3 regions of the Nonomuraea sp. NPDC050691 genome follow, and region 1 is predicted to be linked to each of the others. Evidence: predicted binding sites of a transcription regulator. Region 1 holds the regulator's gene; each other region holds the start of a gene.
The links. The regulator HrcA, encoded in region 1, represses chaperone genes, less so after heat shock. The targets are predictions, from matches to a motif close to TTGGCACTCTCNNNNNGAGAGTGCCAA.

Region 1 (3,202 bases):
TACCGTCCGACCACGTCGAGCCGCAGGGAGTCCTTCAGCGCCTCGCGCACCACGCACTCGGCGACCGCGCCGGCGCCGTCGGTCAGGTCCACCCGCTCACCGGCGCGCAGCCGACGCACGGCCGCGGCGTGGCGCCCCTCGGGGCCGTCGAGCACCAGCTCGGACCCGCCCAGGGCGTCGGACAGGAAGACGGGAACGCTCACGTCCGCCCGTCTCTCCCGCGCGGCGCCCTCATCTCCCGTTGAACGCGTCGCGCAGCCGTGAGAAAAAACCCTGCTGGCCCGGCGCGAACTTGCCCGGAGGCCGCTCCTCGCCGCGCAGCTTGGCCAGCTCGCGCAGCAGCTCCTCCTGCGCCGGGTCGAGCCGCAACGGCGTCTCGACGTTGACGTGGATCAGCAGGTCGCCCCGGCCGCTCTCGTTGAGCCGCTGCACGCCCCGGCCGTACATCGTGATGACCTGCCCCGACTGGGTGCCCGGCCGCACGTCGATCTCCTCGGCGCCGTCGAGCGTCTCCACGGTGAGCACGGTGCCGAGCGCCGCGGCCGTCATCGGGATCTGCACCGTGCAGTGCAGGTCGTCGCCGCGCCGCTCGAAGATCTCGTGCGGGCGCTCGACGATCTCCAGGAACAGGTCGCCGGGCGGGCCGCCGCCGGGGCCGACCTCGCCCTCGCCGGCGAGCTGGATGTGGGTGCCGTCCTCGACTCCCGCCGGGATGCGCACCTTGATCGTACGGCGGGTGCGCACGCGGCCGTCGCCGGAGCACTCCTGGCAGGGGTGGCGGATGATCGACCCGAAGCCGCCGCACTGGGGACACGGCCGGGAGGTCATGACCTGGCCCAGGAACGACCGGGTGACCTGGGAGATCTCGCCGCGGCCGTTGCACATGTCGCAGGTGTCGGGGTGGGTGCCGGGCGCGGCGCCGGCGCCCTGGCAGACCTCACACAGCACGGCCGTGTCGACGACCAGCTCACGGGTGGTGCCGAACGCGGTCTCGCGCAGGTCGAGCTCGACGCGGATGGTCGCGTTGCGGCCCCTGCGGGCGCGCGAGCGGGGACCGCGGGAGCCGCCGGCCGAGCCGAAGAACGCGTCCATGATGTCGCTGAACGGGAAGCCCGCGCCGAAACCGCCGGCCCCCGCGCCCGCCGCGGCGCCACCGAACGGGTCGGCGCCGAGGTCGTACATCTGGCGCTTGTTCGCGTCGGACAGCACCTCGTAGGCCTGCGTGATCTCCTTGAACCGCTCCTGGGTCTCAGGGTCGGGGTTCACGTCAGGGTGGAGCTCCCGGGCCAGCCTGCGGTAGGCCTTCTTGATCTCGTCCTGACTGGCGTCACGGCGCACCCCGAGGGTGGCGTAGTAGTCGCTGTTTGCCACTTATCGACCTCTTATGATGCAGCCAGGATCTGGCTGACGTAGCGTGCCACCGCGCGTACGGCGCCCATCGTCACGGGGTAGTCCATCCTCGTGGGACCCAGCACGCCGAGGCGTGCCAGTTGGTTGTCGCCAGAACCGTATCCGGTCGCGACGATGGACGTGCCGTGGAGATAGGGGTTTTCCGAGCCGATGCGCACGGTGAGCGCGGACGGGGTGTCGCCGGACGTCTCGCCGAGCAGCCGCATGAGCACGACCTGCTCCTCCAGGGCCTCCAGCACGGCGCGCAGGCCGGTGGTGAAGTCGGCGCCGGCGAGATTGGCCGCCCCGGCGAAGACGATCTTCTCGTCGTGGCGTTCGACGAGGGTCTCGAGCAGCACCGACAGGATCGTGGCCACGGCCGGCCGGTCCTCGGCGGGCAGCCGCTCGGGAAGGTCGGCGACCAGCTCGGGCACGGCGCTCAGGCCGCAGCCGTCGAGTGAGGCGTTGAGCACGGCCCGCAGGTGCGCGATGCGGGTGTCCTCCACGACCTCGGGCAGCTCGACGACCCGCTGCTCGACGCGGCCGGTGTTGGTGATGAGGACCAGCATGACCCGCCGCTCGGTCAGCGGCACGATCTCGACGTGCCGGACCGTCGAGCGGGTCAGCGTCGGGTACTGCACGACCGCCACCTGCCGGGTGAGCTGCGCGAGCAGCCGGACGGTGCGGGTGACCACGTCGTCGAGGTCGACCGCCCCGGCCAGGAACGTCTCGATCGCCCGCCGCTCCGCCGCGGACAGCGGCTTGACCTGGGACAACCGGTCGACGAACAGCCGGTAGCCCTTGTCGGTCGGCACGCGGCCCGCGCTGGTGTGCGGCTGGGTGATGTAGCCCTCCTCCTCCAGCGCGGCCATGTCGTTGCGGACCGTGGCGGGGGAGACCTTGAGATTGTGGCGCTCCGCCAGCGCCTTGGAGCCCACCGGTTCGTTGGTGGACACGTAGTCTTCGACAATGGCGCGGAGCACCGCCAGCTTACGATCGTCGAGCACGTGCTCACCTCCTGCCTCTGCCTCGCGGGAACGACCGTCTAGCACTCTGTGTTCCCGAGTGCCAAGTGTACGGCTCTCACCCACAAGGTGCGATAACACCTGACCATCCTGCTGCTGGCGCGGGCCCGGCCTTAGGGATCACACTGGCCGACATGACCGACGATTCCCCGTCCCAGCCGCCAGGGTCCGAGCCGCCCGGCCCGGCGCCCGGATCCGGCCCGTACCCCGGTCAGCCCGCTCCTCCCCCGCACGGCCCGCCGCAGGGCGGTCAGGCTCCGCCGCCGTACGGGCGGCAGCCGTACCAGACGGGCCCCCACGGCACGCCGCAGCAGGCCCCGTACCCGCCTCCGCCCCACGGCGGGCCGTCGGGTGAGCAGCGAGCCTACCCGCCGCCGCCCTACGGGCCGGGACCTTCGACGGGTGCGCACGCCCCCTACCCGCAGGCGCCTCCCCCGCAGGGCCCCTACGGGGCGCCTTCAGGCGAGCAGGGACCGTACGGCCCGCCCCCGGGCCCGGTCTCGGGTCCGCAGGGCCCTTACGGTCCTCCGTCCGGCGCTCAGGGGCCGTACTACGGACCGCCGTCGGGTCCGCAGGGGCCGTACCCCGGACCGGGTGGGCAGGCACCGTACGCGGGGCAGCCCTTCGGCGCGGCCGGCCCGTACGGCGGCGGCCCCCTGTCCACGCCGTGGGTCAGCCCCAAGCTGCTGCGGCCCCCGCTGTGGTGGGTGTGGGCGGCGTGGGGAGTGGCGCTGGTGTGCGTGGTGGCCGGGGTGGCGCTGTTCGCCAACGGCGTGACGGGCACGGTG
Region 2 (3,202 bases), on a different contig from region 1:
ACCTCGTCGCCGAGGGCTGCGAGATCTTCCCTGATCTCGTTCCGGAGCTGAGTGACGTCGTGGGTGATGCCGATCATCGTGGCAATGATGCCGTCAGTGATGTGCACGCCTGCTTCGAGTGCCCGCACGCGCGACATCAGGTCGAGAAGATGCGCTTCTACGTCCACGTATTCCTGCCTTTGCAGAAACGAGGAAGGGTCTCCTGTGGCGGTGAACCGGCCAGGGCCCACTATGTGAGCGCACAGTGACAGATGGTTGACCCTTGTGGCAGGCATCGCTCCTGGCCGCAGGTGTAGTTCTTTGTCCCGCAGCTGAGGTTCTTTCTCCCCCGGGACAAGATCTCGTGTGAGGCGGGGACCGCGAATAGGTCCTTGCCCTAGAAAACGGGTCAGCTGTGCCCGTGCCTGAAGGGGCGGATCTGCCAGGGCGGGCTTGAAGGAAACGGATCAGATGGGTCCGTACCGCAGAGTAGGGATCTGCGGCTGTGAAGTGCAGCGGAGATCGCCTATACCGCGATCGCACGGGCGTCCGTGCATGTGTCGGTTCGGATCGTCCCTCCCGACACTTCCGATACGGGCGCAGTGCGAGACGACGTCCTCGCCTTCCTGGCGGGACAAGCAGGAGAATCGACGTTGAGCTGGCTTGAGATGGGTGTGCGTCGGGACAGGACCGACGGCGGCTCACGTCGTCTATGCACGTCACCGGCCCAGCAGCTCATGCGTGCCTTGTTGCCGGGCTCGGACGACTTCTGCCACGAGGGCCGAATGTGAATCCGGCTCAGCGGCTTGGGGGGCGCGCTGAGCCAGTGTTCGCGTGTGTGCCGGGGGTTCCGGTTTGGGTACGGACTCCAAGCGCGGATTCGAGGACCCGCTTGTCGTCCGGGGTGGCCTGCCCTGCTGAGGCCAGCTCCTAGTGGCGGCCGTTACCGGGGTCGAACTGAATCAGTTCGTGGCGGCGGCTGCTGCGGGGGTTGAGCTGGAGGAGGACGAGGACGACGACTCGCTCTTGCTCGACTCGCTCTTGCTCGACGACGAGGAAGAAGAGGACGAGGACGACGACGAAGAGGCGGGGGAAGAGGACGACGACGAGCGGCTGTCCGTACGGTAGAAGCCCGAGCCCTTGAACACGATGCCCACCGCCGAGAACACCTTGCGCAGGTTGCCCTGGCAGGCGGGGCAGACGGTCAGCGCGTCATCGGTGAACTTCTGGACGACCTCGAGCTGCTCACCGCAGTCGTTGCAGGCGTACTGGTAGGTCGGCACGCGCTCCTCCTTCAGGCTTGCTTTGGCACTCGAGCTGTGCGACTGCTAATGGTAACCGATCCGGTCAATCGGCTATTCCAGTACCTGGGCGATCGCTCGTCGTACGAGGTCACTGCGACCTCAGTGCGACCTGGGCGGTTGGGCGGTCTCGTGCTCGCGGTCCGGCCTGGTGAATGTTCCGGTCTGTGCTGGTCGTGCCACGGGCCCCGTTACTCCAGGCCGCGTTCGCCGTACCAGCCGGCCAGTTTGCCTCGGCGGCTCACTGCCCGCAGTCGTCTCTCCACCTGGTCCCGGCAGGCCGCCGTGGTCACCACCAGGAGCTGGTCGTCGGTCCGGACGCGGGTGGTGGCCGACGGGACGAACGACTTGCCGTCGCGGACCACGAGCGTCACCTGTGCCCCCGCCGGGAGCCGGAGTTCGAAGACCTCAACGCCGTGCAGCCCGGAGCCGGGCGGGATCCGTATCTGCAGCAGGTCGGCCTGGAGCTCTTCCAGCGGCGCCGCCTCGACCTCCAGGTCGTGGGCCTCGCCCGGCGCGGCCACGCCCAGCACCCGGGCCACGAACGGCAGCGTCGGGCCCTGCAGCAGCGTGAACACGATCACGATGATGAACACCTCGTTGAAGATGTCCTTCGACCCGTACACGCCCTCCGCCCAAGGGATGGTCGCGAGCACGATCGGGATGGCGCCGCGCAGGCCCGCCCACGACAGGAACGCCTGCTCCCGCCAGCTCACCTTCGCGACCCGCGCCACCCGGGCCAGCACCGAGCTGAACAGTACGGACGCCGGGCGGGCCAGCAGCACCAGCACGGTGCCGGCGATCAGGCCGGGCACGATGGCCGACGGCATCTCGTTGGGGCTGGCCAGCAGCCCCAGCATCACGAACAGCCCGATCTGCGCCAGCCATGCCGCTCCCTCGGCGAAGCCCCTTGTCGCCGCCCGGTGCGGCAGCCGGGAGTTGCCGAGGATCAGCGCCGTCAGGTAGATCGCCAGGAAGCCGGAGCCGTGCAGCAGCACGGCACCGCCGTACGAGACGAAGGTCAGCGCCAGCACGGCGATCGGGTACAGGCCCGAGGCGGGCAGGGCCACGCGGCGCAGCGCGTACGCGCCGGCGGGCCCCACGGCGAGGCCGACGGCGGCGCCGATGACCAGCTCGACCCCGGTCTCCAGCAGGAACATGCCGATCGACGGCGTCGTGTGGGCCGTGGCGCTCAGCAGCACGACGGCGATCACGGTCGGCGCGTCGTTGAAGCCGGACTCGGCCTCCAGCACGCCCGCCAGCCGGGGCGGCAGCGGCAGCCGGCGCAGCACGGAGAAGACGGCGGCGGCGTCGGTGGGCGCCAGCACCGCGCCGAGGATGAGCGCCGTGATCGGTTCGACCCCGAGCAGCAGGTGGACGGCCAGCGCCAGCACCGCGATGCTGACGGCGACGCCGACGGTGGCGAGGATCAGCGCCAGCGGCACCGCCCGGCGCACGTGGCTCCAGGTCGTGGTCAGACCGCCCTCGGCGAGGATCACGGCCAGGGCGGTCATGCCGATCTGCTTGGCCAGGTCGGGGTTGTCGAACGGGATGCCGACCCCGGCCTCGCCCAGGACCAGTCCGAACCCCAGGAACAGCAGCAGGCTGGGCAGCCCGCTGCGGTGCGCGACCCGTACCGAGGCGATGGCGGCGATGACGATCGCCGCACCGATCAGGAGCCAGACATCAAGTGGCATCTGGCCCCCTCTCGCACGTTCGGTCACATAAGCCTAGTGAGTTCCCGAGGGCTGATCGCCCAGCGCACCCGCTGGTCATGCGGCTCGGAGGGGACGTTCTCGACGAGTTCGCCGGGGTGGAGCAGCGCGACAGTCGGGACGTTGGGGCCGACGCGGGCCAGGGCGCGGTCGTACGAGCCGCCACCGCGGCCCAGGCGTACCCCGGTGAGCCGGTCCACGGCCAGC
Region 3 (3,202 bases), on a different contig from region 1:
GGAGACGTCCCGCAGGTCGAGACCGGCGGGGTCGAGGGTCACCGCCAGCGACAGCCGCACCGGCGCGGGGAAGCCGGGCAGCAGCACCGGCGGGGTGATCCGGGAGGCGTCGGGCACCGCGCCGGTGTCGGGCATCGTGCCGTCCCCGGCGGAGGGGCCGTCGAGCGGGGTGCCCGGGATGTACCGGGGCGCCACCACCAGCGGGAAGCGGAACGTGGCCGCGCCGTCCTCGTACGGCAGCGGCTGGCTCAGAGACATGCGGACCGTCACCCGGTCGCCGGGCAGGATGTTGCCCACCCGGATCGTGAACACGTCCGGCCGCTCCTCCTCGGCGATCGCCGCCCGCCTGCCCTCGCGCAGCGCCCGGTCGTAGTCGGCCCGCGCCTGACCGCGCTCCTTGAGGACGCCCTCGATGACCCGGTCGCCGGCTTCCATCCGGAAGGCGGTCACGGCCGCCCGGTCGGGGAGCGGGAAGACGTACGTGGCCTCCAGCGTGACGTCGAACGGGTTCCGGAACCCCTGGGCCACCTCGACCCCGGCGACGAGGCCGGAGACGGCGGCCGTGACGTCCACGCTCTCCAGCGGCAGGTTGCCCCGGTCGGTGCGCAGCGCGCCGAACCCGGCGTCCGGCACCGGCCGGCACTGTCCGGGCTCGAGTGGAACGATCTTCATGCGAGCTTCCTCTCTTCGAGCATCGCCAGCAGCGGGGCGGCCGCGCCGAGCACGGCCTGGACGTCGTCGATGGAAGGAGCGCGGCCGGCGCCGTCGAGCACCAGCGTCACGCCGGGCGCGAGCCTGATCCCGCGCACCAGCCCTCCGGCCGGGGCGCCTTCCCCGCCCTGCCCGCCGGCCCCGGGTGGTACGGGAGAGGCCGGGGCGGGGGAGGGGGCGCGACCGCGCGGCGGGCGCGCCCAGAAGCGGACCTCCCCGCCTTCCGGCGCGCGGTCTTCCGGCGCGCGGTCGAGGGAGACCTCCGGCGCGCCGTCGAGGGGGGACGTGGCGGTTGCCGGGGGTCCCTGTGTCGCGGGGGATGCGGCGACGGAGCGAGCGTCCCGCGCCGCGTCCTGAGGGCCGGCGGCGACGTCCTCCGGCTGGGCCGCACCCTCCAGCATGGCGTCGGTCGCGCCCGCCAGGGCCACCTGGATGTCGGCGATCGACAGCCCGGCGGCCTGGAGGCGCTTGACCGCCACGAGCTGGAGCAGGTGGCGCCGGCCGTAGCGGGCGATCCGGCCGCGCCGGGACAGCGGCGGGTCGACCAGGCCGATCGTCGTGTACCACCTGATCAGCCGCTCGCCCGGCACCTCGCGCACCCGGCCGTTGCCGTTCGGCCCGCCCGCGCGCAGCAGGCCGGCCGCCCGCTCCGCCAGCTCGCCGATGGTCCAGGTCTCCTCCATGCCACCACGATGACACTGTCACTGTTGCAGTGTCAATGTTGGAGGATTAAAGCGCCAGAAATCGTGCAGAAGAGCAGAGATGTCGTACTACGGGGAGGAACACATCATGGCTCCTATCACCGGACCCCTCTCGGGCGAGGCGAAGAGCACGGTCGCCGAGTGCCTCCAGGGCACCCTCGTCGACCTCGTCGACCTGTCGCTGGTCGCCAAGCAGATGCACTGGAACATCGTCGGGCCGAACTTCCGCTCGATCCACCTTCAGCTCGACGAGCTCGTCTCGCTGGCGCGTACGCACGCCGACACCGTGGCGGAACGCGCGTCGGCGCTGGGGATCAACCCCGACGGCCGCTCCTCCACCCTGGCGAAGAGCACCAAGCTGGCGCAGCCGGAGAGCGGCTGGATCGAGGACGGCAAGGTCGTGGCCACGATCACGGACATCCTCGACGGGATCGGCCGGCGGTTGCGCGAGCGGATCGAGGAGACCGACGAGCCCGACCCGGCCAGCCAGGACATCCTGATCGCGATCGCGCAGGACATCGACAAGGAACGCTGGATGTTCCAGGCCCAGCGCTGACCGCGCCGGTGAAGCCCGGAGCCCCGCGCGGCCCCGGGCTTTTCCATGCCGTACGAGGCGCCGCGGAGCAGCGAGGAGATGTGGGCGATATGCACGGATGCGGCAGGCCGGTGGGCCGGGGTTCGCGTGCCGTTCGGCGGCCGGGATCCCGCCATTCATGTCCATGCGGTCGACTAGCGTGGATCCAGAGGGAGGCCTGACCATGTCCCGCAAGACTCTCCTCCGCACGGGCCCGCTCCGCAGGGAGGCGGTCGGCCCGTACGGCCCGCTCGCCCCGTACGGCGGCGACGGGCTCGTCCTGCCCGCCGGGTTCACCGGCCGGGTCGTGGCGCGCTCCGGCCGCAAGGTGGCCGGCCTGACCTGGCACGCGGCGCCCGACGGCGGCGCCTGCTTCCCCGACGGCGCCGGCTGGATCCTCGTGTCCAACTCCGAGTTGCCCCTGCTCGGCGGCGCCGCGGCCCTGCGGTTCGCCCCGGACGGCACGATCGCCGACGCCTATCGCATCCTGTCCGGCACCGACCTCAACTGCGCCGGCGGCGCCACCCCCTGGAACACGTGGCTGTCGTGCGAGCTGGGCCACCGCGGTCAGGTCTTCGAGTGCGACCCGTACGGCGCCCGCGCCGCCCGGCCCCGCCTGGCCATGGGGCGCTTCCGGCACGAGGCAGCCGCCTGCGACCCCGACCGCCAGGTCGTCTACCTCACCGAGGGCGAGTCCGACGGGTGCTTCTACCGGTTCGTGCCGGGCGACTGGGGCGACCTGACCGAGGGGCGGCTGGAGGTGCTGTGCGTCTCCGGCGGCTGGCGGCCCGTGCCCTCGCCCGCCGCGCTGCTCAAGGCCACGCGCCATCAGGTGGAGGAGGCGCGCCGCTTCGACGGCGCCGAGGGCTGCCACTACGCCGACGGGGTCTGCTACCTCACCACCAAGGGCGACCGCGGCCTGTGGGCCTACGACGCGGAGACCTCCACGCTGGAGCGGCTGTGCGGCGGCGTGCGGGCCGTCACCGCAGCGCCCTCCGGCGACCTGTACGTGACCAGGGACACGATGGGCGTCGACGTCATCACCCCCGACCGGGCGATCACCCCGTTCCTGCTGCTGGAGGGGCACACCGGCGCGGAGCTGACCGGGCCCGCGTTCTCGCCCGACGGCTCGCGCCTGTACTTCTCCTCCCGGCGCGGCCCGGCCGGCGAGCCGGGGGACGGCCACACCTTCGAGGTGACCGGCCCCTTCCGCCAC

Region 2: AB0H81_RS06620 (FmdB family zinc ribbon protein) is a predicted target of HrcA. The motif match lies at 1,285-1,311, and genes of this name have one in related genera.
Region 3: AB0H81_RS33770 (DNA starvation/stationary phase protection protein) is a predicted target of HrcA. The motif match lies at 1,404-1,430, and genes of this name have one in related genera.

Annotation. Positions count from the first base shown of each region.
Region 1 is NZ_JBFAIA010000138.1:16,822-20,023, forward strand. Features, by position in the region: gene AB0H81_RS33410 (16S rRNA (uracil(1498)-N(3))-methyltransferase) at 1-203, opposite strand, end outside; gene dnaJ (molecular chaperone DnaJ) at 232-1,371, opposite strand; gene hrcA (heat-inducible transcriptional repressor HrcA) at 1,383-2,396, opposite strand; gene AB0H81_RS33425 (hypothetical protein) at 2,549-3,202, shown strand, end outside.
Region 2 is NZ_JBFAIA010000010.1:33,173-36,374, reverse strand. Features, by position in the region: gene AB0H81_RS06625 (hypothetical protein) at 1-167, opposite strand, end outside; gene AB0H81_RS06620 (FmdB family zinc ribbon protein) at 942-1,262, opposite strand; gene AB0H81_RS06615 (potassium/proton antiporter) at 1,472-2,977, opposite strand; gene AB0H81_RS06610 (5-formyltetrahydrofolate cyclo-ligase) at 3,001-3,202, opposite strand, start outside.
Region 3 is NZ_JBFAIA010000142.1:2,200-5,401, reverse strand. Features, by position in the region: gene AB0H81_RS33780 (VIT domain-containing protein) at 1-672, opposite strand, end outside; gene AB0H81_RS33775 (helix-turn-helix domain-containing protein) at 669-1,394, opposite strand; gene AB0H81_RS33770 (DNA starvation/stationary phase protection protein) at 1,501-1,968, shown strand; gene AB0H81_RS33765 (alkaline phosphatase PhoX) at 2,171-3,202, shown strand, end outside.